DNA from 3 places in the Streptomyces sp. NPDC103540 genome. Region 1 is predicted to be linked to each of the others. Evidence: riboswitches for the same ligand, from Rfam matches in the RefSeq annotation. Region 1 holds a riboswitch; each other region holds the start of a gene.

Region 1 (10,292 bases):
CACGGGGAACCCTTCGGCCCCGGAGGACGGCGCGGCGCCCCGGCCCCGTCCGCCTCCGCCACCCCGGCCCCGTCCGCCGCCACCCCGTCCGCCGCCGCCACCCCGTCCGCGTCCGCGGGCGCGGCCGAGGAGGCCGGATGACCGGGGAGGCCGGCTCCCCGGCCCCGCTCCTGATCGCCTGCGCGCTGCGCATCGAGCGGACGGCGTTGCGCGGCGCCGCCCGCGTCGCCCGGGAGGCGGGCCGGCCCGCCGCGTCCGTCCTGCGGACCGGGATGGGCCCGCGCGCGGCCGAGCGGGCCGTCACCGAGGCCCTGGGGCGCCCCGGGATGGAGGGGGCCGCCGTCCTCGCGACCGGGTTCTGCGCGGGCCTGGTGCCCGGCACGCACCCGGGCGACCTGGTCGTCGCGGAGACGGTGCGCGACCCGCGCGGCTCCGTGACCTGCACGGGCACCGCCCTGTTGGCCGAGGCCCTGGCCCGCGCCGCACCCGGGCGCACCGTGCACACCGGCGTCCTGACCGGCTCCGACCACGTCGTGCGGGGTCAGGAGCGCGACCGGCTGCGCGCCGGCGGCGCCCTCGCCGTCGACATGGAGTCCGCCGCGACCCTGTGGACCGCCACCCGGGGCGGGGCCCGCCCGGTTGCGGCCGTCCGGGTGATCGTGGACGCTCCGGAGCACGAGCTCGTTCGTATCGGCACGGTTCGCGGTGGAATATCGGCCTTCCGTGTGTTGCGTGCCGTACTGCCCGCTTTTTATGACTGGCACCGTTCGTTGCTGCTCCCCAGGAGGTGAGCCAGATGGCCATGCCACTGCGACAGTCCATCAGGGTCGGGACCTATCTGCTCGAACAGAAGGTCCGCAAGCGTGAGAAGTTCCCGTTGATCGTCGAACTGGAGCCGCTCTACGCCTGCAATCTCGCGTGCGAGGGGTGCGGGAAGATCCAGCACCCCGCCGGAGTGCTCAAGCAGCGCATGCCCGTGGCCCAGGCGGTCGGCGCCGTCCTGGAGTCCGGCGCGCCGATGGTGTCCATCGCGGGCGGCGAGCCCCTGATGCACCCCCAGATCCACGAGATCGTGCGCCAGCTGGTGGCCAAGCGGAAGTACGTCTTCCTCTGCACGAACGCCATGCTGCTCCGCAAGAAGATCGAGAAGTTCACCCCTTCCCCGTATTTCGCCTTCGCCGTCCACATCGACGGACTGCGCGAACGCCACGACGAATCGGTGGCCAAGGAAGGCGTCTTCGACGAGGCGGTCGCCGCCATCAAGGAGGCGAAGCGGCGCGGATTCCGGGTCACCACGAACTCCACCTTCTTCAACACCGACACCCCCCAGACCATCATCGAGGTCCTCAACTACCTCAATGACGACCTCCGCGTCGACGAGATGATGATCTCGCCCGCCTACGCCTACGAAAAGGCCCCCGACCAGGAACACTTCCTCGGCGTCGAACAGACCCGCGAACTGTTCAGGAAGGCCTTCGCCGGCGGAAACCGGCGCCGCTGGCGCCTCAACCACTCCCCGCTCTTCCTCGACTTCCTGGAAGGCAAGGCGGATTTCCCCTGCACCGCCTGGGCCATTCCGAATTACTCGCTCTTCGGCTGGCAACGCCCCTGCTACCTGATGAGCGACGGGTACGTCCCCACCTACCGGGAACTCATCGAGGACACCGACTGGAGCAAGTACGGCCGCGGCAAGGACCCGCGCTGCGCCAACTGCATGGCGCACTGCGGCTACGAACCCACCGCCGTCCTCGCCACCATGGGGTCCCTCAAGGAGTCCCTGCGCGCGGCCCGCGAGACCATCGGAGGCAACCGGGAAGCCTCGTCATGACGGCCGCCCAGGGCGGAGCCGGCGGCTTCGACCTCGCCGCGCTGCTGGCCGAGCGCGGCGGGGAACGCTACGAGCTGCACGCCCGCCACCTCAACCCCCAGCTGCCCCGGATGCTGCACACCATCGGCTTCGACAAGGTCTACACGCGGGCCGAGGGCGCGCACTTCTTCGACGCCGAGGGCAACGACTACCTCGACATGCTGGCCGGATTCGGGGTCATGGGCCTGGGCCGCCACCACCCGGTGGTCCGCCGCGCCCTGCACGACGTCCTCGACGCCGGCCTCGCCGACCTCACCCGCTTCGACTGCCCGCCGCTGCCCGGACTGCTGGCCGAGCGGCTCCTCGCGCACAGCCCCCACCTGGACCGGGTCTTCTTCGGCAACAGCGGCACCGAGGCCGTGGAGACCGCCCTGAAGTTCGCCCGGTACGCCACCGGCCGCCCCAGGGTCCTCTACTGCGACCACGCCTTCCACGGGCTCACCACCGGCTCCCTGTCCGTCAACGGCGAGGCCGGCTTCCGCGACGGCTTCGCCCCGCTGCTCCCGGACACGCGGATCGCCCTCGGGGACCTCACGGCCCTGGAACGGGAGCTGGCCCGCGGGGACGTGGCCGCGCTCATCGTCGAGCCCGTCCAGGGCAAGGGGGTGCACGCGGCCCCGCCGGGATTCCTGCGCGCCGCGCAGGAGATGCTCCACCGGCACAAGGCCCTGCTGATCGCCGACGAGGTGCAGACCGGCCTCGGGCGCACCGGTGACTTCTACGCGTACCAGCACGAGCCGGGCGTGGAACCGGACCTCGTGTGCGTGGCCAAGGCCCTCTCCGGCGGGTACGTGCCGATCGGGGCCACCCTCGGCAAGGACTGGATCTTCCGGCGCGTCTACTCCTCCATGGACCGGGTGCTCGTGCACTCGGCGAGCTTCGGTTCCAACGCGCAGGCGATGGCCGCCGGCCTCGCGGTCCTGTCCGTCATGGAGGACGAGGGGATCGTCGCCCGCGCCCGCGCCACTGGCGACCTGCTGCGCGGTCGGCTCGCCGCGCTCGTGGACGAGTACGAGCTGCTGCACGAGGTGCGCGGGCGCGGGCTCATGATCGGCATCGAGTTCGGCCGGCCTTCCTCGCTGGGGCTGCGCGGCCGTTGGACGATGCTCCAGGCCGCCCGCAAGGGCCTGTTCGCGCAGATGGTCGTGGCGCCCCTGCTGAGCCGGCACCGGATCCTCACGCAGGTCTCCGGCGACCACCTGGAGGTCATCAAGCTCATCCCGCCGCTGATCGTCGACGAGGCGGACGTGGACCGCTTCGTCGGGGCCTTCCGCGAGGTCATGGACGAGGCCCACGGCGGCGGCTCGCTGATGTGGGACTTCGGCCGGACGCTGGTCAAGCAGGCCGTCGGCAACCGCTGACGACCGCGGCTTCCCGCGGGGCCCGCGCGGCCCCGCGGGGGAGCGGTCCTACGGCTCCAGCAGCCGCCCGCGCAGTCGCTCCAGGGTCTCGGGCGCGAGCGCGAGACCCTCGGCGAGGTAGCGGTCGACCCCGCCCCAGCCGCCGTCGATGGCCTCGAACGCCGCGAGGAGGTACTCGGCGCGCGCGTCGAACAGCGGCGAGAGCAGCTCCATCACCTCGGGGGTGCGGGCCTCCGCTTCGTCGTCGCGGCGCACCCGGTAGCGGCGGTGCGGGGCGTTCGACTCCAGGTAGTCCGCCACGATGGCCTCGCGCTCGACCCCGAGCGCCAGCAGGGTGACCGCGATCGACAGGCCGGCCCGGTCCTTGCCCGCCGCGCAGTGCATGAGCGCCGGCACGCTGTCGTGCGCGAGCGCGTGGACGACCCGGCTGTGTTCGGCGGTACGGGTGCGCACCATGGTGCGGTACGACTCGGCCATGCGGGCGGCGGCCCTCCCTTCGCCCAGGAGCGCGCGCAGCTGCGCCAGATCGCCCTCGCGGACCATCTTCCAGAACTCGCGGCCGTCGGCGGGATCCGACAGCGGGATGTTCACGTTCCGTACGCCCGGCAGCTCGACGTCCGCCCCCTCCAGGGCGTGGTCGGCGCGGTTGCGGAAGTCGAAGACGGTGTGGAGGCCGAGGGAGCCGAGGAACTCTGCACCGGTTTCGGTGGCATGCGCGAGATGTCCGCTTCGGAACAGAAGTCCCGGCCTGACCCTCCGTCCGTCGGCGGTGGGCAACCCGCCCACGTCACGGAAGTTGCGCACGCCGATCAGCTCCGGCTCCGGTTCGGGCCGCGGCGGAAGGGGCGGGGGTATCAGCTGGGTCACGTGTGCTCCTCCATCTAGTCCTGTGTTGTCCGAATTACGCTGGTTGAGGCCAACTTGCCATAGGGGGAGGCGAGATCGCGCCGGACTCCGTGAGCCAGATCATACGGTGACCGTGCGTGCCTGATCACGAAATGCGAATTGCCTTGCCGGGGCGGTTGTTGATGGTCCGGAACAAACGGAGGGTGACAGGAATTACCTCGATTCCCCTTCCTCGTGAATGCGTCGGGGAATCGGCGGCTTGTTGGGCACGGTCCCGCTCGATTACCTTCGCGATCGATCCGGGTGGACCGCCTAATCCTGCCGCCGCCCGGGAACCGCACCCGACCATCGACGCGCGCGGCAGGAGCGGGGGAACCAGGTAAGCCGCCGTACCGGATCCCATCCGGTCGGCTAGGGGTGAAGCCGCACACGTCCTCGACGGATACGGCCGGACATCTCCAGTCCGAACCCGACAGCTCACCTCGCAGGCGACGGAGAGGAATTCGCCATGCCCGGAAAGGGTAAGCACCGCCGTCCGAAGTCCCGTTCCCTGTCCCGCGGAATCGCGGTGGCCGGCACCGGCGGCGCCGCGCTCGCGCTGCAGTTGATCGGAGCCGGCGGCGCCCACGCCACCGGTCCGGCCGCCACGTCGAACACCCCGGCCGCCGCGCCCGTGCGGGCCGAGGCGGCCCCCGTCGCCGCGCCGGCCGAGGCTCCCGCCGCCGCGCCGACCGTCTACACCGTCGTGCCGGGCGACCACCTCTCGAAGATCGCCGCCGAGCGCCACGTCACCGGCGGCTGGGAGCGGCTCTACGCCGACAACCGCGAGGCCGTCGGCTCCGATCCCTCCCTCATCCACCCCGGCCTGAAGCTCACCCTCGACGGCGCGGGCGCCCGGACCCCCGCCCCGCAGGCGCCGGCCGCGCCCGCCGCGCCGACCCAGGGCTCCTCCACCGGGACCCAGGCGGGCGACGAGGACTCCTCCGGCGCGGACGCCGCCGACGGGGCGACCCCCGAGGCCGCGCCGGCGCCGAAGCCCGCCCCGGTCAAGAAGACCGTCCCGGCCCCGCGCTCCGTCGGCAAGGCCCCGGCGGCCCCCGCCGCCCCGGCCGCCCCGGCGAAGGCCGGCGCCTTCGTCTCCCCGGTCGCCGGCGGCGTCACCACCCCGTACCGCCTCGGCGGCAGCATGTGGTCCTCCGGTTACCACACCGGCGTCGACTTCACCGCGAGCACCGGCACCACCGTGAAGGCGGTCGGCGCGGGCACCGTCGTTTCCGCAGGCTGGGGCGGCTCGTACGGCAACGAGGTCGTCATCCGCCACGCCGACGGCAAGTACTCCCAGTACGGCCACCTCTCCTCGCTGTCCGTCTCCGTCGGCCAGAGCGTCACCGCCGGCCAGCGCATCGGACTCTCCGGCGCCACCGGCAACGTGACCGGCCCGCACCTGCACTTCGAGATCCGCACGGGCCCGTCCTACGGCTCCGACATCGACCCGGTGACCTACCTCCGGTCGAAGGGCGTCAGCCTCTGAGGACACCCGCCGACGGGCGGTGAGGAACGTGGGGCCGGGGCCTGAGGGGGGTCCCGGCCCCATCTGTACTTATTCCTTATCCCCCGGGTGGTATAGATCACGGTCCGTCAACCCCTCATTACGTTGGCGTAGGTTGCTTTCGGGGGTGAAGGATGGGTTCCCGTGGCAGCGACGAAGACGACACTCAAGACCATCGGCTCGTACGCGGCGATCGGGGACAGCTTCACCGAAGGCGTGGGGGACCCGGGACCCGGGGACTCGTATCTCGGCTGGGCGGACCGGCTCGCCGTACTCCTGGCGGATCGGCGTGACGAGCACGACTTCAGGTACGCGAACCTCGCGGTGCGGGGCAAGCTCCTGGACCAGATCGTGGCCGACCAGGTCCCGAGGGCCAAGGCCCTCGCCCCGGACCTCGTCAGCTTCTGCGCGGGCGGCAACGACATCATCCGGCCCGGCACCGACCCCGACGACGTGGCGGAGCGCTTCGAGGCGGCCGTCGCCGACCTCACCGGCGCCGTCGGCCAGGTCATGATCACCACCGGCTTCGACACCCGGGGCGTCCCGGTCCTCAAGCACCTCCGGGGCAAGGTGGCCACGTACAGCGCCCACGTGCGCGCCATCGCCGACCGCTACGACTGCCCCGTCCTCGACCTCTGGTCGCTGAGGTCCGTACAGGACCGGCGCGCCTGGGACGGCGACCGGCTCCACCTCTCGCCCGAGGGGCACACCCGCGTCGCGCTGCGCGCGGCGCAGGTCCTCGGCTACGAGGTCCCGGCCGACCCGGACCAGCCCTGGCCGCCCACGCCGCCGCGCGGCTCGGTGGACGTCACCCGGGACAACATCCAGTGGGCGCGCGAGCACCTCGTGCCGTGGATCGGCCGCCGGCTGCGCGGGGAGTCCTCCGGCGACCACGTCGAGGCCAAGCGCCCGGACTTGCTGCCGCTGTAGCCGACCCGGGCGGAATCCTCCGGCGTCGGTGCGCGTTGGTCTGGTACGGAGTACGGAGCACGTCCGTACCAGACCGACCCGCACATTCCCCAGGAGGCGCCTTGACCGGCTCCCGACCCCTGCGTCCCCGGCTGCGCGCCCTGCGGCCCGAAGCCTTCGGCGCGGACCCCACCGGGGCGCGACTGGAGCGGATCCTGCGCTCGCCGAACTTCGCCGACGGGGCCTTCGTGAACCCCCTGGGAACCCGGGTCAGGCCCTCCGGGTCGAAGGCCGAGTTCGCGCGGATCTACTTCCACAAGGAACAGCGGGTCCGGCGCAACCCCGGAGCGCCGATCCCCGTCTACCCGACGACCCTCGCCGAACTGGCCAAGCCGCCGGTGAGCGGTCTGCGGCTGACCTGGATGGGCCACTCCAGCGTCCTCGCGGAGATCGACGGCCGTCGCGTCCTGTTCGACCCGGTGTGGGGCGAGCGCTGCTCGCCCTTCCCCTTCGCCGGCCCCAAGCGGCTGCACCCCGTCCCCGTGCCGCTCGCCTCGCTCGGCGAGGTCGACGTCGTCGTCATCTCGCACGATCACTACGACCACCTCGACCTGCCCACGATCAAGGCCCTCGCCGGCACCGACACGGTCTTCGCCGTCCCGCTGGGCGTCGGCGCCCACCTGGAGCGCTGGGGCGTCCCCGCGCACCGCCTGCGGGAACTGGACTGGAACGAGGCCACCGAGGTCGCCGGCCTCACCCTCACCGCGACGCCCGCCCGCCACTTCTGCGGGCGCGGACTGCGCAACCAGCAGTTCACCCTCTGGGCCTCCTGGGTCGTGGCGGGGGAGGAGCACCGGATCTTCCACAGCGGGGACACCGGCTACTTCCCCGGGTTCCGGGAGATCGGCGAGGCCCACGGCCCCTTCGACGCCACGATGATCCAGATCGGCGCCTACTCCGAGTACTGGCCCGACATCCACATGACGCCCGAGGAGGGCATGCGGGCCCACCTCGACCTCCAGGGCGGCGTCGCGCGCGGCACGATGCTGCCGATCCACTGGGGCACCTTCAACCTGGCCCCGCACCCGTGGGACGAGCCCGGGGAGGGCACCGTCGCCGCGGCCGAGGCCGCCGGGGCCGCCGTCGCGCTGCCGATCCCGGGACAGCCCTTCGAGCCCGGCGCGGCCGACGCCCCGGGCGAGGCCTGGTGGCGGCCCTTCGTCGCGGGCGTCACCCCCGCGCCGGAGGCCGTCGCGGGCGCGGCCGGGCGGTCCGCGGCGGCCCCGGCGTCCGCCGGCCCGGTCGCCGAGGCCGGACCGGGGGCGGGCCCGACCGGGCGAGGGGAACCGGAGGCCGTCGGCTCCTAGGGCTGTAGTCGAACTCCCGCCTGCCCCGCGACGCCCGGCACGCCGAGAGCACGTACCGGACGCCGGGGGGCCGCCCTCCGGGCGACGGCAGGCCCCGGCCGGCGCGCGTACGTGCCCGCCCGCCCCGGGCGGGCGGGCACGTCAGGACGGACGACGGCCCGTCACCGGGAACCCTCCGGCGCGAGGCGGGCCGCCAACCCGCTCGGGGTGGGGCGGGCGTAGAGGTCCCGCACCGCCACCGAGCCCAGGCCCGCCTTGCGCAACGCGCCCAAGAGCCGTACGGCGAGCAGGGAGTTGCCGCCGTTCTCGAAGAAGTGGTCGTCCGCCCGGGTGTTCGGCCCGACGACGCCGCGCCAGACGGAGAGGACACGCTCCAGGGTCTCGGACCCCGCGGCTCCGGGCCCCGGGGTCGCGCCCTCCTCCCGTACGGCGGCGGCCGGGGAGCGTCGCGGCAGCGCCGCCCGGTCCAGCTTCCCGTTGAGGGTCAACGGCAGCGCGGGGAGCGCGATCAGCTCCGCCGGCACCATGTAGTCGGGCAGCAGGGCCGCGACGCGACGGCGGACGTCCGCCGTGGTCCCCGCCCCGTCGGCGGGCACCACGTAGGCGACGAGCCGGGCGTGGGCCGGACCGTCCTCCCGGCCCAGGACGATCACGGCGGCGTCCGCGACAGCGGGATCGTCCAGCAGCACGGAGCGCACCTCCCCCAGCTCGATGCGGAACCCGCGGATCTTGACCTGGTCGTCCAGCCGCCCGGCGTGGTCGAGCGAGCCGTCGAGCCGCAGCCGCCCCAGATCGCCGCTGCGGTACAGCCGGCGGCCGCTCACGCCGTCGACCACGAACCGCTCGGCGGTGAGCTCCGGCCGGTTGAGGTAGCGCCGCGCCACTCCCGCCCCGCCCACCCAGATCTCGCCGAGCGCGCCGGGGGGCAGCGGCCTTCCCCGCGCGTCCCGGACGGAGACGGACCAGCCGGCGAGGGGGCGCCCCACGCGGTGGAGGTGCGTCGCGGGAGCCCAGGGCAGGACGTCGTGGAGGGTGACGTGCACGGTGGTCTCGGTGATCCCGTACATGTTGACCAGACGGCTCTCGCCGACCGGATGGCGCCGGAACCAGCCGCCCAGAGTCCGGGGGTCGAAGGCCTCGCCGCCGAGGACGACGAGCCGCGGCGCCGGGCCCGCCTCCCGCGCGTCGTGCTCCAGCAGGGCGGCGAAGGCGGACGGCGTCTGACTCAGTACGGTGACGCCCTCGCGCACCAGCAGGGCGTGGAACTCCTCGGGCGAACGCGTCACGAGGTGGGGTACGACGATGAGCCGGCCCCCCGTCAGCAGGCAGCCCCAGATCTCCCACACCGAGAAGTCGAAGGCCGCCGAGTGGAAGAAGCTCCACACGTCGTCGGGGCCGAGGGCCATCTCCCCGCGCGTGGCCTCCATCAGGGCGAGGACGTTTCCGTGGGGAACGACCACCCCCTTGGGCCGGCCGGTGGTCCCGGAGGTGTAGATGACGTAGGCGGTGTGGTCGGGACCGACGACCGGCAGCTCCACGTCCGGCGCCGCCTGCGCACCCGCCGACAGGGCCGCCGGCGCGAGCACCGGGGTACCGGGCCCGGCGGGGAAGGTCGAGACGGTGCTGATGACGAGGGCGAGCCCGGCGTCCTCGGCGATGTGGCGCAGCCGCTCGTCGGGGGAGTGCGGGTCGAGCGGGACGTAGGCGGCGCCGCTCTTGAGCACGGCGAGCAGGGCCACCACGAGGTCGACGGTGCGCTTCAGGCAGACGCCGACGAGATCGCCGGGGGAAACGCCCCGCCGCACCAGCTCGCGGGCCCAGGCCGAGGCCCGCTCGTCCAGTTCCCGATGGGTCAGCCGTCGCCCGCCGTCGTCCACGGCGATCGCGTCCGGCCGGTCGCGGGCCGCCCGCTCGACGGCGGCGGGGATCCCGAGGGCCTCCGCCGGGCCCGGCCCGGTGCGGTCGCCCCACGCGACGACGGCGCGCGCGTCGGCGTCGGTCAGCAGGGCGAGGTCGGCGACGATCCGCCCGGACGGCTCCCCGTCCAGCTCGGAGGCGAGCCGCCCGACCTGCCGGAGGAACGCCTCGGCGACCGTCGCGTGCACGGCCTCGGGCGAGCGGGTGCAGGTGTCGAGGACGACGCCGTCCCCCTCCCGGACGAAGACCGGCGCCAGCGCGAAGGCGTCGGGCGGGAACGGCAGGTAGGTCAGGCCGGGCCGGCGGTCCGACAGGACCACGCAGACCGCCGGGCCTTCGCCGCCGCCCGTCCCGCCCGCCCTGTCCGTCCCGCCCGCCCTGTCCGTCGCGTCAGCCCTGTCCGTCCCGTTCGCCCCGTCCGTCTCGCCCGGCGCGCGGAGTCGGGCCTCGACCCGGTCGAGCAGCCGCCCGATCGG
Region 2 (10,292 bases), on a different contig from region 1:
TCACCTTGGAGTCGCCGGCGAGCTTGATGCCCGCCATGCCGCCCGCCGGACGGCCCTGCGGCCGCACCTGTCCGGCCGGGTAGCGCAGCAGCTGTGCGTCGTCGGTGATGAAGACGAGGTCCTCCTCGCCCGTGCGCAGCTCGACCGCGCCGACGATCCGGTCGCCCTCCTTGAGGGTGATGACCTCCAGCTCGTCCTTGTTCGCCGGGTAGTCCGGCACGACCCGCTTGACCACGCCCTGCTCGGTGCCGAGGGCCAACCCCTGAGAGGACTCGTCGAGGGAGGTCAGGCAGATCACCGTCTCGTCGGCCTCCAGCCCGGAGACGAACTCCGAGACGGGCGCCCCGCCCGCCAGGTTCGGCGCGGCGTGGGTGTCCGGCAGCTGCGGCAGGTCGATCACCGACAGCCGCAGCAGCCGGCCGTACGAGGTCACCACGCCCACGTCCGCCCGGGCCGTCGCCGCCACCTGCGAGACGATCACGTCGTGCTTCGCGCGGCCCGCGCCCTCCTCCTGCGGCAGCGGCTCGCCGTTCGCGGTGCGGGCCAGCAGGCCCGTCGAGGACAGCAGCACGCGGCACGGGTCGTCCGCGACCTCCAGCGGAACCGCCGCGATCGAGGTGCCCGCCGACTCCAGCAGCACCGTGCGGCGCGGGGTGCCGAACTTCTTCGCGACCGAGGCCAGTTCCGAGGAGACCAGCTTGCGCAGCTCACTGTCGGAGTCGAGGATGCCCGTCAGCTCGTCGATCTCGCCGGTGAGGCGGTCGCGCTCGGACTCCAGCTCGATCCGGTCGAAGCGGGTCAGTCGGCGCAGCGGCGTGTCCAGGATGTACTGGGTCTGGATCTCGCTCAGCGAGAAGCGCTCCATCAGGCGCTCCTTGGCCTGCGCGGAGTTGTCGCTGTCGCGGATGATCCGGATGACCTCGTCGATGTCGAGCAGGGCCACGAGCAGGCCCTCGACCAGGTGCAGCCGGTCGCGGCGCTTGCCCCGACGGAACTCGCTGCGCCGGCGCACGACCTCGAAGCGGTGGTCGAGGTAGACCTCCAGCAGTTCCTTGAGGCCGAGGGTCAGCGGCTGCCCGTCGACCAGCGCCACGTTGTTGATGCCGAAGGACTCCTCCATCGGCGTCAGCTTGTAGAGCTGCTCCAGGACGGCCTCCGGGTGGAAACCGTTCTTGATCTCGATGACCAGGCGCAGGCCGTGCGAGCGGTCGGTGAGGTCCTTGACGTCCGCGATGCCCTGGAGCTTCTTCGAACCGACCAGGTCCTTGATCTTCCCGATGACCTTCTCGGGGCCGACCGTGAAGGGCAGTTCGGTGACGACCAGGCCCTTGCGGCGCGGGGTCACGTCCTCGACGGCCACGGTGGCACGGATCTTGAAGGTGCCTCGACCGTTCTCGTAGGCGTCCTTGATCCCGGACAGACCGACGATGCGACCGCCGGTCGGCAGGTCGGGACCCGGGACGAAGCGCATCAGCGCCTCCAGGTCCGCCTCCGGGTGACGGATCAGGTGGCGGGCCGCCGCGATGACCTCGCCCAGGTTGTGCGGGGCCATGTTGGTGGCCATGCCCACCGCGATGCCGGAGGCGCCGTTGACGAGGAGGTTCGGGTAGGCGGCGGGCAGCGCGACGGGCTCGCGCTCCTGGCCGTCGTAGTTGGCGGTGAAGTCGACGGTGTCCTCGTCGATCGACTCCGTCATCAACGACGTGGCGTCGGCCATCCGGCACTCGGTGTAACGCATGGCGGCCGGCGGGTCGTCGTTGCCGAGCGAACCGAAGTTGCCGTGGCCGTCGACCAGGGGCAGCCGCATCGAGAAGGGCTGGGCCATGCGCACGAGGGCGTCGTAGATCGACGCGTCACCGTGCGGGTGCAGCTTGCCCATCACCTCGCCGACGACGCGCGCGCACTTCACGTAGCCGCGGTCGGGGCGCAGGCCCATCTCGTTCATCTGGTAGACGATGCGCCGGTGCACCGGCTTCATGCCGTCGCGGGCGTCGGGCAGGGCGCGGGAGTAGATCACCGAGTACGCGTACTCGAGGAAGGAGCCCTGCATTTCGTCGACGACGTCGATGTCGAGGATCTTCTCCTCGAAATCCTCCGGCGGCGGGGTCTTCGTGCTGCGGCGGGCCATCGCTGCGCGGCTCCTTAACCAAGAATCGGGGTGTACGGGGGTTCGTACGATCCGGACGGTCTGTCCGAACGGGCCGTCCGAACGGGGGCGACGCGGACCATTGTGGCCCGAGGCGCCGACAACGCCGACTCCGACCCAGGCGGGAGCCCGGGAACTTCTCCGGTGGTCGGCGCGCTTGCATACAGTGGCAGGTCGATACGAAATCTCTGCATCGCGAGCGAAGGGACCACATGCCCATGGGTCACACGGCAACGGCTCAGGCGGGCTCCGGCGGCCTGACAGCGACCGAGCACCGGCTGGCGAACGGCCTGCGCGTGGTGCTGTCCGAGGACCACCTCACCCCGGTCGCCGCCGTCTGCCTCTGGTACGACGTCGGCTCGCGCCACGAAGTCAAGGGGCGGACCGGTCTGGCTCACCTCTTCGAGCACCTGATGTTCCAGGGTTCGGCGAGCGTACCGGGCAACGGGCACTTCGAGCTCGTCCAGGGGGCCGGAGGCTCCCTCAACGGCACGACCAGCTTCGAACGCACCAACTACTTCGAGACCATGCCGGCCCACCAGCTGGAGCTCGCCCTGTGGCTGGAGGCGGACCGCATGGGTTCGCTGCTGGCCGCGCTGGACGAGGAGTCGATGGAGAACCAGCGCGACGTCGTCAAGAACGAGCGCCGGCAGCGCTACGACAACGTCCCGTACGGCACCGCCTTCGAGCGGCTCACCGCCCTCGCCTACCCCGAGGGCCACCCGTACCACCACACCCCGATCGGCTCCATGGCCGACCTGGACGCCGCGTCCCTGGAGGACGCGCGCAACTTCTTCCGTACGTACTACGCCCCCAACAACGCCGTCCTGTCGGTGGTCGGCGACATCGACCCCGAGCAGACCCTGGCCTGGGTCGAGAAGTACTTCGGCAGCATCCCCGCGCACGACGGCAAGCAGCCGCCGCGCGACGGTTCGCTGCCCGAGGTCATGGGCGGGCAGCTGCGCGAGGAGATCGTCGAGGAGGTCCCGGCGCGCGCGCTGATGGCCGCCTACCGGCTGCCGCACGACGGCACCCGCGACTGCGACGCCGCCGACGTCGCCCTGACGATCCTGGGCGGTGGCGAGTCCTCCCGCCTGCACAACCGCCTCGTGCGCCGCGACCAGAGCGCCGTCGCGGCCGGTTTCGGCATGCTGCGCCTCGCCGGCGCGCCCTCGCTGGGCTGGCTGGACGTGAAGACCTCCAGCGGCGTCGAGGTGCCCGCCATCGAGGCGGCCGTGGACGAGGAGCTCGCCCGCTTCGCCGAGGAGGGCCCCACCGCCGAGGAGATGGAGCGCGCCCAGGCACAGCTGGAGCGCGAGTGGCTGGACCGGCTGAGCACGGTGGCCGGCCGGGCCGACGAACTGTGCCGCTTCGCGGTGCTGTTCGGCGACCCGCAGCTGGCGCTGACCGCCGTCGGGCGGGTCCTGGACGTCACCGCGGAGGAGGTGCAGGCCGTGGCCGCCGCCCGACTGCGCCCCGACAACCGCGCGGTGCTCGTCTACGAGCCGGCGGCCGGATCCGCGAACGACGAGTCCGACGAGGACGAGCACGAGAACGAGGGGGCGGACCAGTGAGCGACACCGCAGCCGTGACCATGACCTTCCACCCGCGCCCGGAGGCCGGCGAGGCCAGGCCCTGGGCCTTCCCGGCCCCGGAGCGCTCCACCCTGGCCAACGGCCTGACGCTGCTGCGCTGCCACCGCCCCGGCCAGCAGGTCGTCGCGGTCGAGGTCAACCTCGCCGCGCCGCTCGACGCCGAGCCGGCCGGCCTCGACGGCCTGGCCACGATCATGGCCCGGGCCCTGTCCGAGGGCACCGACAAGCACAGCGCGGAGGAGTTCGCGGCCGAGCTGGAGCGCTGCGGAGCCACCCTCGACGCGCACGCCGACCACCCGGGCCTGCGCGTCTCGCTGGAGGTCCCGGCCTCCCGCCTGGCCAAGGCTCTCGGCCTGCTCACCGAGGCCCTCGCCGCGCCCGCCTTCGCCGACGGCGAGGTCGACCGCCTGGTGCGCAACCGGCTCGACGAGATCCCGCACGAGCTGGCCAACCCGCAGCGGCGGGCCGCCAAGGAGCTCTCCAGGCAGCTCTTCCCGGCCTCCCTGCGCATGTCCCGCCCCCGCCAGGGCACCGAGGAGACGGTCGCGCGGATCGACTCCGGGGCCGTACGCGCCTTCTACGAGGCCCACGTGCGCCCCGCCACCGCCACCGCGGTGGTCGTCGGCGACCTGACCGGCATCGACCTCGACGCCGTGCTGGCCGACACTCTGGGCACCTGGACCGGCGACACCGCCGAGCCCCTCCCGGTGCCGCCCGTGACCGCCGACGACACGGGCCGCGTCGTCATCGTGGACCGGCCCGGAGCGGTCCAGACGCAGCTGCTGATCGGCCGGATCGGGCCGGACCGCCACGACATCGTGTGGGCCCCGCAGGTGCTCGGCACGTACTGCCTGGGCGGCACCCTCACCTCCCGGCTGGACAAGGTGCTGCGCGAGGAGAAGGGCTACACCTACGGCGTGCGCGCCTTCGGCCAGGTGCTGCGCTCCACCGCCGACGGCAAGGGCGCCTCGATGCTGGCCATCAGCGGCTCCGTCGACACCCCCAACACCGGCCCGGCGCTGGCGGACCTGTGGCAGGTGCTGCGCACCCTCGCCGAGGGCGGCCTGACCGACGCCGAGCGGGACGTGGCGGTGCAGAACCTGGTGGGCGTGGCCCCGCTGAAGTTCGAGACGGCGGCCTCCGTCGCCGGCACCCTCGCCGACCAGGTCGAGCAGGAGCTGCCGGACGACTACCAGGCCCGGCTGTACGCGCGGCTGGCCGAAACCGGTACGGCGGAGGCCACTTCCGCGGTCGTGAGCGCCTTCCCGGTCGACCGCCTGGTCACCGTCCTCGTAGGCGACGCGGCGCAGATCGAGGAGCCCGTACGGGCCCTCGGGATCGGCGCCGTCACCGTCGTCACCAACTGATCCGGCGGCGGTCCCGCGAGGCCGCCGGGAGACGCCAACGCGGCGTTTCCCGGGGCGCGTCGAGTCCGATTCGACCGTGATTTCGGGTCGTACACCAGCCGTGTGACAAAGAGCCCCCGCCGGAGCCTCCGGCGGGGGCTTTTTTGTCCGTTTGGTGGCGTGGTTGCGTGTATGCGGTGTGGCGTACGCAACAAAAAGGCTCGTCTGTTTGGTGATTGGCTGATGATCCGCCTAGCGTCGGCCGTGCTGTCCGTCAGTTGATACGCGCCGCACCCCCGCGGCACCGGGCAGCGATCGCCGAGTCCCCGTCAGGCGCGAGCCTGGGGAGCCGGGGACCCATCAGTCCCTGGGGTGAATCGGACCGCCTCGCAAGAGGGGGCCCGTAGGAGACCTTCCTGCTCCGAACCCGTCAGCTAACCCGGTAGGCGAGAAGGAAGGAAAGGATCACCCCCTTCATGGCGATTGGCAGTCGTGCAGCCGGTAAGCACCGTGGTTCCAGCCGTCTGAGCCGCAAGACCGCCGGCATCGCCGGCGTGGCCGCCCTCGCCACCACGGGTGTGGTCGGCAGCATCGCGGCCCCGGCCTTCGCCGCGGACAACTCCGGCCCGTCCATGGAGGACACCGGCCAGAACGCGATCGTCGTCGCCGACGGTCTCCAGGACGACCTCGAGGTCCAGGCCGAGTCCCAGCAGGTCGCCGCCGAGGCCGTCGCCGCCCAGGCGCAGGCCGAGGCCGAGGCCAAGCAGCGGGCCGCCGAGGCCAAGCGCGTCGCCGAGGTCGCCGAGGCCAAGGCCAAGGCCGAGCGCGAGGCCGCCGAGACCAAGGCCAAGGAGGAGGAGCGCAAGCGCTCCAACGCCTTCGTCGCCCCGGTCAACGCCGCGGTCACCACCTCGTACGGCGCGGGCGGCGGCATGTGGTCCTCCGGCAGCCACACCGGCATCGACTTCGCCGTCGGCCAGGGCACCTCCGTGCACGCCGTGGGCGCCGGCACGGTCGTCGAGGCCGGCTGGGGCGGCGCGTACGGCAACAACGTCGTCATCCGCCACAACGACGGCACCTACACCCAGTACGGGCACATGTTCTCGCTGAGCGTCTCCGTCGGCCAGCAGGTCGGCGCCGGCACGGTCATCGGCCTGTCCGGCAACACGGGCAACTCCAGCGGCGCGCACCTGCACTTCGAGGCCCGCACGGGCGCCTCGTACGGCTCGGACATCAACCCGCTGACGTACCTGCGCAACCACGGCGTCGGCATCTGACCCGCACCGCGCACCCACGCACCCGACGGAAGGCCCCGGCTCATCGAGCCGGGGCCTTCCGCGTTCCCGGTCCGTGTTCCCGGCGGCCGGTCGCCGATCCCCGCAGCCGGTGGCCGATTCCCGTCCCGGTCCCGTCCCCGGTCCCGCGGAATGTTTTTCGAATTTCCGGCCCGCCTCGGAAATCCTCGCGCATTGCAATAGAGTCGCAGCACGGTCACGATCCCGGCGAGGGTGCCGGTCGTCGAAATGCAGCGGAGGTCCGGCCTTGCGTATTCCTGCGCACGCGGTATGCACAGCGATCCGCGACGACATCGTCTCCGGTTTCTTCGCGCCCGGCGGCCGGCTCACCGAGGAGGTGCTCGCCCGTCGCTACGGGGTCTCCCGCGTCCCGGTACGCGAGGCACTGCGCACCCTGGAGTCCGAGGGCTTCGTCACCACGCGCCGCCACGCGGGCGCCTGCGTGGCCGAGCCGACCGAACAGGAGGCGGCCGACCTCCTGGAGCTGCGCGTGCTGCTGGAGCCGCTGGCGGCCTCCCGGGCGGCCCGGCGGCGCACCGAGGGCCACCTGAAGGTGCTGCGCGGGCTGGTCAGGCTGGGCCAGGAGCGGGCCAGGCAGGGCCAGGGCGAGGACCTGCGGGCCCTGGGAGGCTGGTTCCACGAGACGCTGGCCCAGGCTTCGGGCAGCCCCGGGCTGATCGCCCTGCTGACCCAGACCCGGCACAAGATCGCCTGGATGTACGCGGTGGAGGCCCCGGCCAGGCCCGTGGACTCCTGGGCCGAGCACGGGGCGATCGTGGACGCCGTGGCGCGCGGCGACGCGGAACGGGCCCGCGCCCTGACCGCGCAGCACGCCGCCACGGTGGTCCGGGCGCACCGGCCGCGGGTGAGGACTTCGCAACGTGCCGTAAACACGGCGAGCGGTCGGAATTAACGCGGGCCGTATACAAAGGGCGGAGCGGGATTCCCGTCGAATTCGACGGTCCGGAATTTCGGGAAGGGCCGGCGGGTATTTCCGCTTTCCGCCTCCCGCCTCCCGCCTCCCGCCTTCCGCCTTCCGTGCTTTCCGTGCGTTCCGCACTTTCCGCGCTCCCGTGTTCTCGGGCTGCCGCGCCTCGGCAATCCGGGTTCCCCGGAGCCGGATCGCCGGATCCCCGGATCGGGGGCGCCCCCGCGCGGTCGTGGAACGCGAAGGCCGCAGCCCCCGCCGTCACGGCGGGGGCTGCGGCCTTCATGCTCGTGGTGGCGGACCACCGGACCCGAAGGGTCAGACGGTCTCCGGGAGCTCCTCGAGGCCCTCGGCGACCAGCTTCGCGAGACGGTCCAGGGCCGCGTCCGCGCCCTCGGCCTCGGAAGCGAGGACGATCTCCTCGCCGCCCTGGGCGCCCAGGCCCAGGACCGCCAGCATGGAAGCGGCGTTGACGGGGTCGCCGCCCGCCTTCGCGATGGTCACCGGGACGCCGGAAGCGGTCGTCGCCCGGACGAAGATCGAGGCGGGACGAGCGTGCAGGCCCTCGGCCCAGCCGACGTTGACGCGGCGCTCTGCCATGGTGATGCCCTTCAGGTTCTTACGGTTGTCTAGACCAGTCTCTCACGACACCCGGAATGCTCGGACCGACCTTCGGCCCGGATCCACCGCCGTTCGACCCTCCCCAGCTTGCCCTGGTTCGCCCCGGGTCGCCGGGTTCGCCGCGCGCGCCGACCGGGCCCCGCCCGTCGTACTCGTACACACGGTCGCCCCGCCCCTTAGGGTGACCCCATGACCATGCCGTCGGACCCCTCGTACCCGGCCCACTGGGAAGCGGACGTCGTGCTGCGCGACGGCGGCACGGCCCGGATCCGCCCCATCACCACCGAGGACGCGGGGCGGCTGGTCAGCTTCTACGAGCAGGTCTCGGACGAGTCGAAGTACTACCGCTTCTTCGCCCCCTACCCCCGGCTCTCCGACCGCGACGTGCACCGCTTCACGCACCACGACCACGTGGACCGGGTGGGGCTCGCCGCGACCATCGGCGGCGAGTTCATCGGCACGGTCCGCTTCGACCGCATCGGCCCCGACGGCCGGCCCGCCTCCGCCCCCGCCGACGAGGCCGAGGTCGCCTTCCTCGTCCAGGACGCCCATCAGGGCCGCGGGGTGGCCTCCGCCCTCCTCGAACACATCGGCGCCGTCGCGCGCGAGCGGGGCATCCGCCGCTTCGCCGCCGAGGTGCTGCCCGCCAACACCAAGATGATCAAGGTGTTCACGGACGTCGGCTACCAGCAGAAGCGCAGCTTCGAGGACGGCTCCGTCCACCTCACCCTCGACCTCGAACCCACCGCCGAGTCGCTCGCCGTCCAGCGCGCCCGCGAACAGCGCGCCGAGGCCCGCTCCGTGCAGCGGCTGCTCGCCCCCGGATCCGTCGCGGTGATCGGCGTCAGCCGCTCCGGCTCCGGCGTCGGCTCCGCCGCCCTGCGCAACCTGCGCGATGGCGGCTTCCACGGCCACCTCTACGCCGTCAACGAGGCCCGCGCCCCCGGCATGGAGGGCGACCTCCTCGACGGCGTACGGGCCTACCGCACGCTCGCCGACATCGCGTCCCCCGTCGACCTCGCCGTGGTCGCCGTCCCCGCCGACCGCGTCCCCGACGCGGTGGCCGCCTGCGGGGAACACGGGGTGCAGGGCCTCGTCGTCCTGTCCGCCGGATACGGGGAGAGCGGCCCCGCCGGACTGGAGCGCCAGCGCCGACTCGTACGCCAGGTCCGCTCGTACGGCATGCGCCTGATCGGGCCCAACGCCTTCGGGGTGATCAACACCGCCCCGGACGTGGAGCTGAACGCCTCCCTCGCCCCGGTCCCCGCCACCGCGCGCGGCCGCATCGGCCTGTTCACCCAGTCCGGCGCCATCGGCATCGCCCTCCTGTCGGGCCTGCTCAGACGCGGCGAGGGACTGTCGTCCTTCGTCTCGGCCGGCAACCGGGCCGACGTCTCGGGCAACGACATCCTCCAGTACTGGTACGACGACGAGGCCACCGACGTGGCCCTCATGTACCTGGAGACCCTCGGCAACCCCCGCAAGTTCACCCGCCTCGCGCGCCGCACCGGCGCCGTCAAGCCCGTGGTCGTCGCCCGCGGCGGCCGGCACACCCCGGCCGGCCACGTCGTCCCCGGCACCCGCCTCCCCGAGGCCACCGTCTCCGAACTGCTGCGCCAGGCCGGCGTCATCCGCGTCGACACCGTGACGCAACTGGTCGACGTCGGGCTGCTGCTGGCCGGGCAACCCCTGCCGGCGGGCCCGCGCGTGGCGATCCTCGGCAACTCCGAGTCCCTCGGCGTCCTCACCTACGACGCCTGCCTGACGGAAGGGCTGCGCCCGCTGCCCCCGCTCGACCTGACCACCGCCGCCTCCCCGGCCGACTTCCGCGCCGCCCTCTCGGCGGCCCTGGCCTCGCCGGACTGCGACGCGGTCGTCGTCACCGCCATCCCCTGGGTCGGCGAGCGCGCCCTCGCGGACGACCTGGCCGAGGCCCTGCGCCAGGCCGTGGCCGAGGTCCCGGGCAAGCCGGTGGCCGTCGTGCACGTGGAACTCGCCGCCCTGGTCGAGGCCCTGTCCGCCGCCGGAGCACCCGCGCCGGCACGCCCCGCCCCGAGCCCCGCCCCGACGCCGCGGACCCCCGAGCCCGCGTCCCCCGAGCCCGCCCCCCCGACGGACCGCGCCCCCGCCGGGCGGATCCCCGCCTACCCCGCCGCCGAGCGGGCCGTGAAGGCCCTCGCCGAGGCCGTCCGCTACGGGGCCTGGCGCCGCGCCACCGCCGAGGCCGGCCAGGTCCCCGAGTACGAGGACATCGACGAGAGCGGCGCCGCCGCCCGGCTCGCCGCCCTCCTGGCCGGGGTCGAGGAGGGGGCCGTCCTCACCCTGGACGACGCCGACGCCCGCGAGCTGCTCGCCCGCTAC
Region 3 (10,292 bases), on a different contig from region 1:
ATGCGCAGCAGCTGGTTGTACTTGGCGACGCGGTCCGAGCGGGCCGGGGCGCCGGTCTTGATCTGACCGCAGTTCACGGCGACGGCGAGGTCGGCGATGGTGACGTCCTCGGTCTCGCCGGAGCGGTGGGACATCATGCACTTGAAGCCGTTGCGCTGGGCCATCTCGACGGCGTCGAGGGTCTCGGTCAGCGAACCGATCTGGTTCACCTTCACGAGCAGGGCGTTCGCGGAGCCCTCCTCGATGCCGCGGGCCAGGCGCTCGGGGTTGGTGACGAAGAGGTCGTCGCCGACGATCTGGACCTTGGAGCCGAGGCGGTCGGTGATGGTCTTCCAGCCGGCCCAGTCGTCCTCGAACAGCGGGTCCTCGATGGAGACGAGCGGGTACGCCTCGACGAGCTCGGCGTAGTAGTCGGTCATCTCGGCGGCCGAGCGGGACTGGCCCTCGAACTCGTACTTGCCGTCCTTGTAGAACTCGGACGCGGCGACGTCGAGCGCGAGCGCGATGTCCTTGCCCGGGGTGTAGCCGGCCTGCTTGATGGCCTCGATGATGAGGTCGAGCGCGGCGCGGTTGGACTCCAGGTTGGGGGCGAAGCCGCCCTCGTCACCGAGACCGGTGGACAGGCCCTTGGTGTGCAGGACCTTCTTGAGGGTGTGGTAGACCTCGGCGCCCCAGCGCAGGGCCTCGGAGAAGGTCTCCGCGCCGATCGGGGCGATCATGAACTCCTGGATGTCCACGTTGGAGTCGGCGTGCGACCCACCGTTGAGGATGTTCATCATCGGAACGGGCAGCAGGTGCGCGTTCGGGCCGCCGAGGTAGCGGAACAGGGGCAGGTCCGAGGCCTCGGAGGCGGCGTGCGCGACGGCCAGGGAGACGCCGAGGATGGCGTTGGCGCCGAGGGAGCCCTTGTTGTCGGTGGCGTCCAGGTCGAACATGGCCTGGTCGATCAGGCGCTGCTCGGTGGCGTCGTAGCCGACGAGCTCCGGGCCGATCTGCTCGATGACGGCGAGGACGGCCTTCTCGACACCCTTGCCGAGGTAACGGTTGGGGTCACCGTCACGGAGCTCGATGGCCTCGAACGCTCCGGTGGAGGCACCGGACGGAACGGCAGCACGGCCGGTGCTGCCGTCGTCGAGGCCCACCTCGACCTCGACCGTGGGGTTGCCTCGGGAGTCCAGGATTTCCCGGGCTACGACGACGTCGATGGACGGCACGAGCATCTCCTTCTGGGATGTGACGCTGGGTGTGCGGTGGCGTGTCGGGCCGTGGGACGGCCCCTGCCGACTAGAGCCTAACCGGCTCCGGGCAGTGGGCCCGCCGACCGCCCGGGTCCTGGGACGAAAAAGGGCCCGAATACCCTTCTTCCCGGACATAGGTCTCCCGTTCTTTCGAGCGCGACGGGAGCGACGCGGGCGCGAACCGGTCCGATCGGGCTCCGATCCGGGTGCGGAACGGGCACGCGCGCCGGGTGTGCGGGCCGGGTGTGCGGACACGCCGAACGCCCGGCGTGCGAGTGCTCGCGCGCCGGGCGTCGTGGTGCTCCGGACACCCCGACCGGTGCGGTCGGGGCGGCCGTTACGCCGGGATTCAGCTGAGCTTCAGCTTCTGGCCCGGGAAGATCAGGTCGGCATCGGAGACGATGTCCTTGTTCAGCTGGAAGAGCTTCTCCCAGCCGCCCTTGATGTTGTTCGCGGCGGCGATGGTGCCGAGGGTGTCGCCCTCCTTCACCACGTACGAGCCGTTGCCGGTCTGCACGGTGCCCGCACCGGTGCCGGCCTCGGTCTTCGGGGTCGACGGCTTCGGGGCCGGGGTGGCCGGCTTCGAGGTCGACGGCTTCGAGGACTGGTTCTCGACCTTCGGCGTGGCCGGCTTCGCGGGCTTGGCCGGCGCCGGCTTCGAGGTCTCGGGCTTGGTCTGCGGCTTCGACGGCTTGGCCGGGGTGGTGGTCGAGCCGCCGCCGTTGTAGGCGGACTTGGACAGGCCGACGCCGCAGTGCGGCCAGGCGCCCTTGCCCTGGCCCTTGAGGACCTTCTCGGCGATGGCTATCTGCTGGGCCTTGGTGGCCTTGTTGGCGGTGGCGGCGTACGCCTTGCCGCCGTAGCCGGCCCAGGTGGAGGCGGAGAACTGCAGACCGCCGTAGTAACCGTTGCCGGTGTTGATGGCCCAGTTGCCGCCGGACTCGCACTGCGCGACCTTGTCCCACTCGGAGGCGGTGGCGGCGCTGGCGGTGCCCGCGGTCATCAGCGGGGCGGCGACGGCGACACCGGCGACACCGGCGAGCGTGACGATGCGGACGGCCTTGGAGCCGCGGCGGTGCTTGCCCTTGCCGGAAAGCAGCATGAGGTTCTCCTCACCGACGCCTTCGAGGTGAGCTGTCGGGTTCGGGCGGATGAGTTGCCCGGTCGTGCGTCGAGCGCACGGCTTAACCCCTAGCCGGTCAAGTCCCGTCCGAGGACGAGCCGTTCCGGCGCCTACCTTGGTTCCCCCGCTCCTGCCTTCGGCGCTTGCGCGACGACTGTTCCCCCCGTCCGCCGGCAGGATTCGGCGATGCGGTCGAAGGTGCCCACGGTGGTGAGCGATTCAGAAGGTAGACAGGTCTCTCCCCGATGTTCAACGTGTGACATCAGGGAGAAACCGGCCTACTTGCCCTCCGGAGAGGCGTGTTTTCGCAGGTGAGAGCCCGGTTTGCGGAAGTTCCGGAACGTGACACGCCAGTTGACCGGAAGAGACGCATGTCTCATTTACCGATAACGGACATTCAACTCTTTACGGGTGTCCGAACTGCCCCTATTTCTTGGTTAGATCCAGATTCTGGCCGGGCTTGATGAGGTCCGCGTCCCCACCGATGACCTGCTCGTTGGCCTTGTAGATCTGGTTCCAACCGCCCTTGACGCCGTTGGCGTTCGCGATGGTGGCCAGGTTGTCGCCCGCCTTCACGGTGTACGTGGGCGTGGGGGTGGCCGCTGACGGGGCGCCAGGGGCGCCGGGGACCTCGACGGCCGCCGGGCCGCGGTGCTTGCCGGCGCCGTCGGTCGCCTCGGTGCCCGCGGTGGGCGTGGCGCCCGGGGCGGGCGTGGCACCCGGCGCGGGAGTGACGCCCGGGACGGCCGGGGCGGTGGGCGTCGGGGTGCCGGTCGGGTTGGCCGGGTCCGCGGGGGTGGTCGGGGTGACGGGCGCGGTCGGGTTCGCCGGGTCCACGGGCGCGGTCGGGGTGACCGGCGCGGTGGTCGGCGGAACCGTCGGGGTGGTCGGCGGCGTCGTGTAGTCCGGATCGGGCATGACGGGCAGTCCGCTGGAGGGGCCGAGCGGGTAGTCCGGCAGCACGCTGGGGCTCGGCGCCAGCGGGCCCTGGCCCGGCTGCTGCGTCGGGGCGCCGAAGTCCGTCGGCCGGTCGGTTCCGGTGACCGGCACCGAGTGGTCGGGGCGCGAGGGGGTGGGGGCCACCGGAGCGGGCGTCTTGGCGTCGCCCGGGTCGACGGCGGCGGCCGGACCGTTCTGCGTCAGCCCGGCCGAGGCGGCGCACAGCGGCCAGGCCTGGGGGCCCTGGGAGGCGAGCACGCGCTCGGCCACCGCGATCTGCTGGGAGCGGCTGGCGAGGTCCGGGCGCTCCGCGTAGGCGAGTCCGCCCGCGTTCTTCCACTGTTCCAGCGTGAACTGGAGGCCTCCGTAGGCCCCGCTGCCGAAGTTGGCGCTCCAGGTGCCGCCGCTCTCGCAGTCGGCGACCTTGTCCCACGTGGCGGTGTCGGCGGCGCTCGCGTTCGTGGCGGCGAGCAGCGGCAGGGCCAGAGCGGAGCCGGTCACTCCTGCGGTGACCACCAGTGCGGGTACCTGGCGGGGGCGTCTGTGGCGGCCGTTCCCGGGAAGCATGAGGCTGCACCTTTCGCATAACGGCGGGGTAACGGCAGAACCTAGCCGCCTTCGAACGGATGTCACAAGTTCGATCGGTGACTGACTTACGGTCAACCGCCGCCCCGGAGGCTCCCGATCCGCCCTCCGTCAGGAGCCTGCCGCTCCGCTCATCCGTTTCGGGGTGTGAAGCGGACGGGAAGGGTGCGCAGGCCACGCATGATCAGTCCGCCGCGCCAGCGCAGGTCCGTAGGGGGAACGGCAAGTTCCAGATCCGGCAGACGCGTCAGCAAAGTCGCCAGGGCCGTCTGCCCTTCGAGACGGGCGAGCGGGGCGCCGAGGCAATAGTGGATTCCGTGCCCGTATCCAAGGTGCTGATTGTCACTTCGGGAAAGGTCCAGGATGTCCGGTTCGGCGAACCGTTCGGGGTCGCGGTCGGCCGCCGCGAGGACCACCAGCACGGGATCCCCGGTCTCGATCCGGCGGCCTCCCAGGGTCAGCGGCTCGGTGGCGAACCGCCACGTGGCGAGCTCCACCGGACCGTCGTAGCGCAGCAGCTCCTCCACCCCGGTCTCCAACAGGGCCCGCTCCCCCGCCGCGAGGGAGGTCTGGAGGCGCGCGCGCTGGTCGGGGTTCATGAAGAGGGAGTGGACGCCGTTGCCGATGAGGTTCACGGTCGTCTCGAAGCCGGCGAACAGGAGGATGAAGGCCATCGCCGTGGCCTCGGCCTCCGTGAGGTGGTCGCCGTGGTCGCTGGCCCGGATCAGGTCCGAGATGAGGTCGTTGCCCAGATCGTCCCGCTTGCGGTGGATCAGTTCCCCGAGGTAGGTGCGCATCTGCTTCACGGAGCGGGCCACCCCGCCGCGCGGCCCGCCGCCGTGGCGGATCATCATCCCCGCCCAGTCGCGGAAGTCGTCCTGGTCCTCGCGCGGTACGCCGAGCATCTCGCAGATGGCGTAGATGGGGAGCGGGAAGGCGAACTCGTGGATGAGGTCCGCCTCCCCCTTCGCGCAGAACCCGTCGATGAGGTGGTCGGTCAGCTCCTGCACGCGCGGGGTGAACTCGGCGACCCTGCGGGGGGTGAACGCCTTCGACACCAGCCGCCGCAGCCGGGTGTGGTCCGGCGGGTCGATGTTCAGCAGATGCGTCATCAGCTCCGCCTTGCGTTCCCCCGGAATCCCGGTCTTGCCCTTGGCGTGCGCCGGCTCCGCGTGGTGCGCCGGGTTCTTGCTCAGGCGCTGGTCAGCGAGGGCCTGGCGGGCGTCGGCGTACCGGGTCACGAGCCAGGCCTCGACCCCGCTCGGGAGCCGGGTGCGGTGCACCGGGGAGTGCTCGCGCAGCCAGGCGTAGGCCGGGTAGGGATCGGTGGCGAACTCCCAGTCGAAGAGGGTCGGCGCCTCGGGGACGTCGGCCCCGTCAGGGGCGGTGGGCTGGTTCGCGGAGGTCTGCTCATGCACCCGACGACCGTATCCCGGGCCGCGCCGCCCACCCCATATGCGCTGTTCGTCGCGGCTGTCCGTAGATCGGCCATCGCTTGACCTCGGCTTCCTCGACGCTCCTACTTTCGGTTCTGTGGACGTGAGGATCTTGAAAAGCAGCTTCGCGGTGGTGGAGAGACGGGCCGAGCACGCGGTCAAGTTCTTCTACTCGCACCTCTTTTGGCACAACCCCGGCATACGTGAACTCTTCCCGGCGTCCCTGGAGGACATGGAACGGCAGCGGGACCGGCTCTTCGCCGCCCTCACCCACGTCGTCGCCCACCTGGAGACCGAGACCCTCGTCCCCTATCTACGCGACCTCGGCCGCGACCACCGCAAGTTCCTCGTCGGCCCCGAGCACTACGCCGCCGTCGGCGCCAGCCTGCTCGCCGCGCTCGCCGAGACCTCCGGCGAGACCTGGACCCCGACCGTGGAGAAGGCCTGGACCGAGGCCTACGCGATGATCGCCGACGCCATGACCGCCGGCGCCGCCGAGAGCACCGACCCGCCCTGGTGGGAAGCGGAGGTCGTGCGCCACCTGCGCTACGGGCGCGACATCGGCGTCCTCACGCTGCTCCCGCGCACGCCGCTCCCCTATGTACCGGGCCAGTACGTGAGCGTCGCCAGCACCCGGGTGCCGACCACCTGGCGCACGTACTCCCTCGCCAACGCGCCCCGCCCCGACGGCACCGTCGACCTCCACGTCAGCCGCATCGAGGGCGGCCGGCTCAGCAACGCCCTGGTCCGCGAGACGCTGCCCGGCGAGGTGCTGCGGCTCGGCGCCCCCGGCGGGGCGCTGACCCTGCGCCGCACCGGCCGCCCCGTCACCCTCATCGCGGCCGGGACGGGCTGGGCCCCGATCCGGGCCATGCTGGAGGACCTGGTCCAGCACCCTCCCGATCACGACGTACGCCTCTTCGTGGTGGCCCGGGACGCCGCCCACCTCTACGACCGGCCCCTGATCGACTCGTACGCCGCCGGCCTCGGGCGGCTCGCCGTCACCTACATCACCCCCGCCCCCGGGCAGCACCGCAACCACGCCACCGACCGGCTGGCCACCGCGCTCGGCCACCGGGGCATGTGGCCGGAGCAGGACGTCTACCTGAGCGGGCCCCCGCAGTTCGTCGAGGAGACCGCCCACCTGCTGGAGGAGCTGGGCACCCTCCCCGAACGCCTCTTCCACGACGCCCTGCCGGCCGCCGCCGTCGGCCGCGCCCGGCCGGTGGGCTTCGGCGAGTGGTTCCTGAACCGGCCCGCCCCCCAGTGGCACAACCCCTCGGCCCGCGCCCCGCGCCCGCGCTGAGCCGAAAGGGGCCCCGACCGGGCCCCACGGATCCGACCGGGCCCCGACGGATCCGGGCGCCGCGGCGGGCCTCCGGCGGGCGCGTCAGCGGCCGACGCCCTCCGCCGCGCGGATCGCGTCCCGGTAGGCGCGGGCCGCGCCGCGCAGCGCGGTCTCGGGGTCGATCCCCCGGGCCTCGGCGCGTGCCGCGAGCGCCAGCAGCTCGTACCCGACCCCCTCGCCCCGGGGCAGCTCCACCTCCACGCCGCCCGTACGCGCCCGGCCGGCCAGCTTGGCCGCGAGCGCGAGGGCCGGCTGGGCCGGCGGGACGCCGTCGGTGACCGACTCGCGCCGCTTCTCGACGGCCTTCGTGGCCTGCCAGTGGGCGTTGACGTCCTCGGGGGACTCGGCCTCGGCGTCGCCGAAGACGTGCGGGTGGCGGTGGATCAGCTTGGCGACCAGGTCCCCGGCCACGTCGTCGATGGAGAACGGCGCCGCGTCCGCGTCCGTGTCCGCGTCCCCTTCCTCCCCTTCTTCCTCTCCCGCTCCCGCCGCCTCGGCGTCCGGCCCGGCCGTGCCGCGCAGCGGGGCGCCCTCCTGCGCGATGCGCGCGTGGAAGAACACCTGGAGCAGGACGTCCCCGAGCTCCTCGCGCAGCGCCGCCCGGTCCCCGTCCTCGATGGCCTCGACCAGCTCGTACGCCTCCTCGATGGCGTACTTCACCAGTCCCTCGTGCGTCTGCCGCGAGGTCCACGGGCACTCGCGCCGGACCCGGTCCATCACCTGGACCAGGTCGAGCAGCCGGGCACCGGGCAGGTCGTAGGAGCCGGGCAGCAGCTCGAGGTCCGGCATGTCGACGCGGCCGGAGCCCGCGAGGCGGGCCAGCCCGTCGGTCAGGTGCCGGTCGCCCTCGCCGCCCGGGATCACCACGACGGTGCGACCGCCGGCGCAGGCCTCGACGAGCGCGTGCGCGTCGGGCGCCTCGTGCGCCACCTCCACCCCCGCCTCGCGCAGGTACGGCAGCTGCGGGTGGTCGGCGTCCGCGCACAGCACCCGGTCCGCGGCGTGCAGGGTCCGCCAGGCCGGCCAGGACAGCAGGCCCGGGGCGACCCGGTGGCTGGCGGTCAGCAGGACGATCCGGCCGGTGTCCGCGCCGGCCGGGGCGTCGGGGGCGGTGGCGGTGGCGGCGTCGGTGTCTGTGTCGGCGGGGACGCGGACGGGGGCGGGTTCGGCGGTGTGGTCGGTCACCCTCCGAACCTACCTCCGGCCGGCGGGATCAGGCTCCGGCGGGGGCCGCTTCCTCGGGCACGGTCCGCTGGGTGATCCAGGGGGTCTGCTGGTCGCCCAGGATGATCTGCCGCGCGTCCCAGCGCCCGTAGCGCGGGTTGACCTCGATGTGCAGGGCCTTCGCCGCCTCGCCCAGCTTGGCCAGGGCCGCCTCCTGGCTCCCGTAGTGCGCGAACAGCTTGTCGCGCAGCAGCTTGAAGCGGGTGTCGGCGTCCATCTGGCCGGGGGCCAGCTGCGCCTGCTCCAGCGCGGCCTTGGCGAGGGTCTTCTCGTCGCCGGCCTGTTCGAGCTGCGCCTTGCGGACGTCCTCGATCTCCTTGGTGCTCACCTTGACCCCGGCGTCCTTGGCGGCGCGCTCCAGGACGGCGGTCTGGATCATCTTGTTGAGCTTGAGCCGTTCCAGACCGGCGGTCGCCCCGATCAGCTGCGCGCTCTGATCGGAACGGTTCTGCGCGGTGCGGACGTCGTTGACCTGGGCCTGGAGGGCGGAGGTGGTGATGCGTTCACCGCCGACGACGGCCGCGGTGCCGGGGCGGGTCTCGCCGGAGCAGGCGGACAGCAGGGGGGCCGCCACGAGCAGGGCGGCGGAGACGGAGAGCGCTGTGCGACGGTGCAAAGGAGCCTCCAGGGCCGGGAGATTGTGCGTCGGTGCACAAGGCCGTGCGGTGATCGATGGTATGAGGTCAGGGTGGTACGGGCCACCGGTTCGACCAACGATTACGGGGGTGTTGGGGTGCGAGTTCACCCTCCGGCTACCGCCGGGCCCTCCGTTGCTGCGATGGTCGGGACCACCATGTCGACTTCGCAGCTCTCCCCGCACCACTCCGCCCGAGGCGACGCGACCGCCCGACCCCCGCGCCCCGCCGGCCGCCCGGCCACCCTCCTGGCCGGCGCCTCGGGCCCGGCCCTGGCCGCGCTGCTCGCGGCGGTCGCCGTCTGCGCCGGGGACGCGGTCGCGCGGGTGTTCCCGTACGGTCCGCGCCACCGCAGCGTCAACGACCTCGGCAACCAGTTCGTGCCCTTCCACGCGCACCTGTGGGACCTGCTGCACGGGCGGGCCGACGGCGGTCTCCTCTTCAACTGGCAGTCCGGCTTCGGCAGCTCCTTCCTGCCGGACTGGGGCACCTACCTGACGAGCCCCTTCGCCGTGCTCGTCGCGCTGTTCCCGCGCGAGGACATCGACCTCGCCGTGTACGTGGTCACCGTCCTCAAGATCGCCGTCGCCGCGGCCGTGATGGCCCGGCTGCTGCTGACCCAGCGGCGCGGACCGCGGTGGGCGGCGGGGCTGTTGGCGGCCTCGTACGCGCTGTGCGGCTGGTCGGTGATCGAGGCGTCCTACAACCCGATGTGGCTGGACGGTCTGATCGCCTTCCCGCTGCTGTGCCTGACCGGCGAGTGGGCCCTGCGCGACCGGCGGCCGGTGACGGGGGCGCTGGTGGTCGCCCTGTGCTGGACGGCGAACTTCTACACCGCCTACATGGCGACGCTGGGCGCCGCCCTGGTGCTGGTGGTACGGGTGGTGCTGACCCGCGACGGGTGGCGCGAGCGCGCCCGGGTGACGGCCCGGGGGGCGGTGACCTGCCTGCTGGGGATCGCCCTGGCGGCGCCGGTGCTGGTGCCGCTGTTCCTCAGCTCGAAGCAGGCCTACCCGGGGTGGTCGCGGGAGTTCGGACCGGTGCCGTGGGCCGACCTGTTCGCCCGGCTGATGCCGGCGACGTACTCCTTCAACTCCCCCGCCGTCTTCGTGGGGACGGGGACGCTGCTGCTGGTGGCCGCGCTGCCCTTCCACCGGGCGGCGCCGGCGCGGGTGCGGTGGTGGTGGGCCGGGCTCGTGGTGGCGGTGGCCCTGTCCTTGCAGTGGGCGCCGACCCACCTGGCCTGGCACGTCTTCGCCACCCCGAACGGCAGCGCCTACCGGCAGACCTTCGTCCTGGCCGGGATCGTGGTCATCGCCGCCTGGACGGGACTGGCCTGCGGCCCGCCGGCGCCGCGCGCCCTCGCGGGCGGCGCGGGCCTGCTCACCATCGCCGCCCTGTGGTCGGCGGCGAGCCCCCTGGCCACCCCGTGGGGAACCGGCCTGTTCTGCGGCGGGCTGCTCCTGGCGGGCCTGGCCTGGTGGGCCCTCGTACGCCGCCGGCTGATCGCCCCGGCCGCCGCCGTGCTCGGCGTCGTCCTGGTGGCGCAGGCCGCCGCGACGACGGCCCACGGCCACCGGGGCAAACTGGCCGGGCTGGACGACTACCCCGCGTGGGGCGCCGCCCACGGCGCGCGGGCCGCCGCGCTGGCGAGCGCCGACGGCTGGCCCGCGTACCGCACCGACGCGGGCCGGCCCGCCCTGTCGGGCAACGACCCGATGCTGCTGGGCGGCCAGGGCGGCGCCTACTACAGCAGTCACACCC

Evidence for each region. Region 1 has a riboswitch for cyclic di-AMP ahead of ACZ6ZI_RS16515 (peptidoglycan DD-metalloendopeptidase family protein). Riboswitches for the same ligand answer to the same signal wherever they lie in the genome.
Region 2: it holds a riboswitch for cyclic di-AMP, as region 1 does, so the genes downstream of both, ACZ6ZI_RS11460 (M23 family metallopeptidase) here and ACZ6ZI_RS16515 (peptidoglycan DD-metalloendopeptidase family protein) in region 1, are expected to answer to the same signal.
Region 3: it holds a riboswitch for cyclic di-AMP, as region 1 does, so the genes downstream of both, ACZ6ZI_RS26640 (transglycosylase family protein) here and ACZ6ZI_RS16515 (peptidoglycan DD-metalloendopeptidase family protein) in region 1, are expected to answer to the same signal.

What each region holds. Positions count from the first base shown of each region.
Region 1 is NZ_JBVJMA010000006.1:149,030-159,321, forward strand. Features, by position in the region: gene shc (squalene--hopene cyclase) at 1-141, shown strand, start outside; gene ACZ6ZI_RS16495 (phosphorylase family protein) at 138-791, shown strand; gene hpnH (adenosyl-hopene transferase HpnH) at 797-1,828, shown strand; gene ACZ6ZI_RS16505 (aspartate aminotransferase family protein) at 1,825-3,228, shown strand; gene ACZ6ZI_RS16510 (tyrosine-protein phosphatase) at 3,277-4,095, opposite strand; cyclic di-AMP (ydaO/yuaA leader) riboswitch at 4,414-4,578, shown strand; gene ACZ6ZI_RS16515 (peptidoglycan DD-metalloendopeptidase family protein) at 4,583-5,605, shown strand; gene ACZ6ZI_RS16520 (SGNH/GDSL hydrolase family protein) at 5,768-6,553, shown strand; gene ACZ6ZI_RS16525 (MBL fold metallo-hydrolase) at 6,655-7,899, shown strand; gene ACZ6ZI_RS16530 (amino acid adenylation domain-containing protein) at 8,061-10,292, opposite strand, start outside.
Region 2 is NZ_JBVJMA010000004.1:115,110-125,401, forward strand. Features, by position in the region: gene ACZ6ZI_RS11445 (DNA gyrase/topoisomerase IV subunit A) at 1-2,128, opposite strand, end outside; gene ACZ6ZI_RS11450 (M16 family metallopeptidase) at 2,365-3,720, shown strand; gene ACZ6ZI_RS11455 (M16 family metallopeptidase) at 3,741-5,108, shown strand; cyclic di-AMP (ydaO/yuaA leader) riboswitch at 5,394-5,550, shown strand; gene ACZ6ZI_RS11460 (M23 family metallopeptidase) at 5,564-6,364, shown strand; gene ACZ6ZI_RS11465 (GntR family transcriptional regulator) at 6,630-7,295, shown strand; gene ACZ6ZI_RS11470 (HPr family phosphocarrier protein) at 7,629-7,910, opposite strand; gene ACZ6ZI_RS11475 (bifunctional acetate--CoA ligase family protein/GNAT family N-acetyltransferase) at 8,121-10,292, shown strand, end outside.
Region 3 is NZ_JBVJMA010000011.1:249,629-259,920, reverse strand. Features, by position in the region: gene eno (phosphopyruvate hydratase) at 1-1,220, opposite strand, end outside; gene ACZ6ZI_RS26640 (transglycosylase family protein) at 1,588-2,340, opposite strand; cyclic di-AMP (ydaO/yuaA leader) riboswitch at 2,343-2,513, opposite strand; gene ACZ6ZI_RS26635 (transglycosylase family protein) at 2,788-3,867, opposite strand; gene ACZ6ZI_RS26630 (cytochrome P450 family protein) at 4,017-5,303, opposite strand; gene ACZ6ZI_RS26625 (globin domain-containing protein) at 5,425-6,627, shown strand; gene ACZ6ZI_RS26620 (nucleoside triphosphate pyrophosphohydrolase) at 6,712-7,743, opposite strand; gene ACZ6ZI_RS26615 (SurA N-terminal domain-containing protein) at 7,883-8,509, opposite strand; gene ACZ6ZI_RS26610 (YfhO family protein) at 8,687-10,292, shown strand, end outside.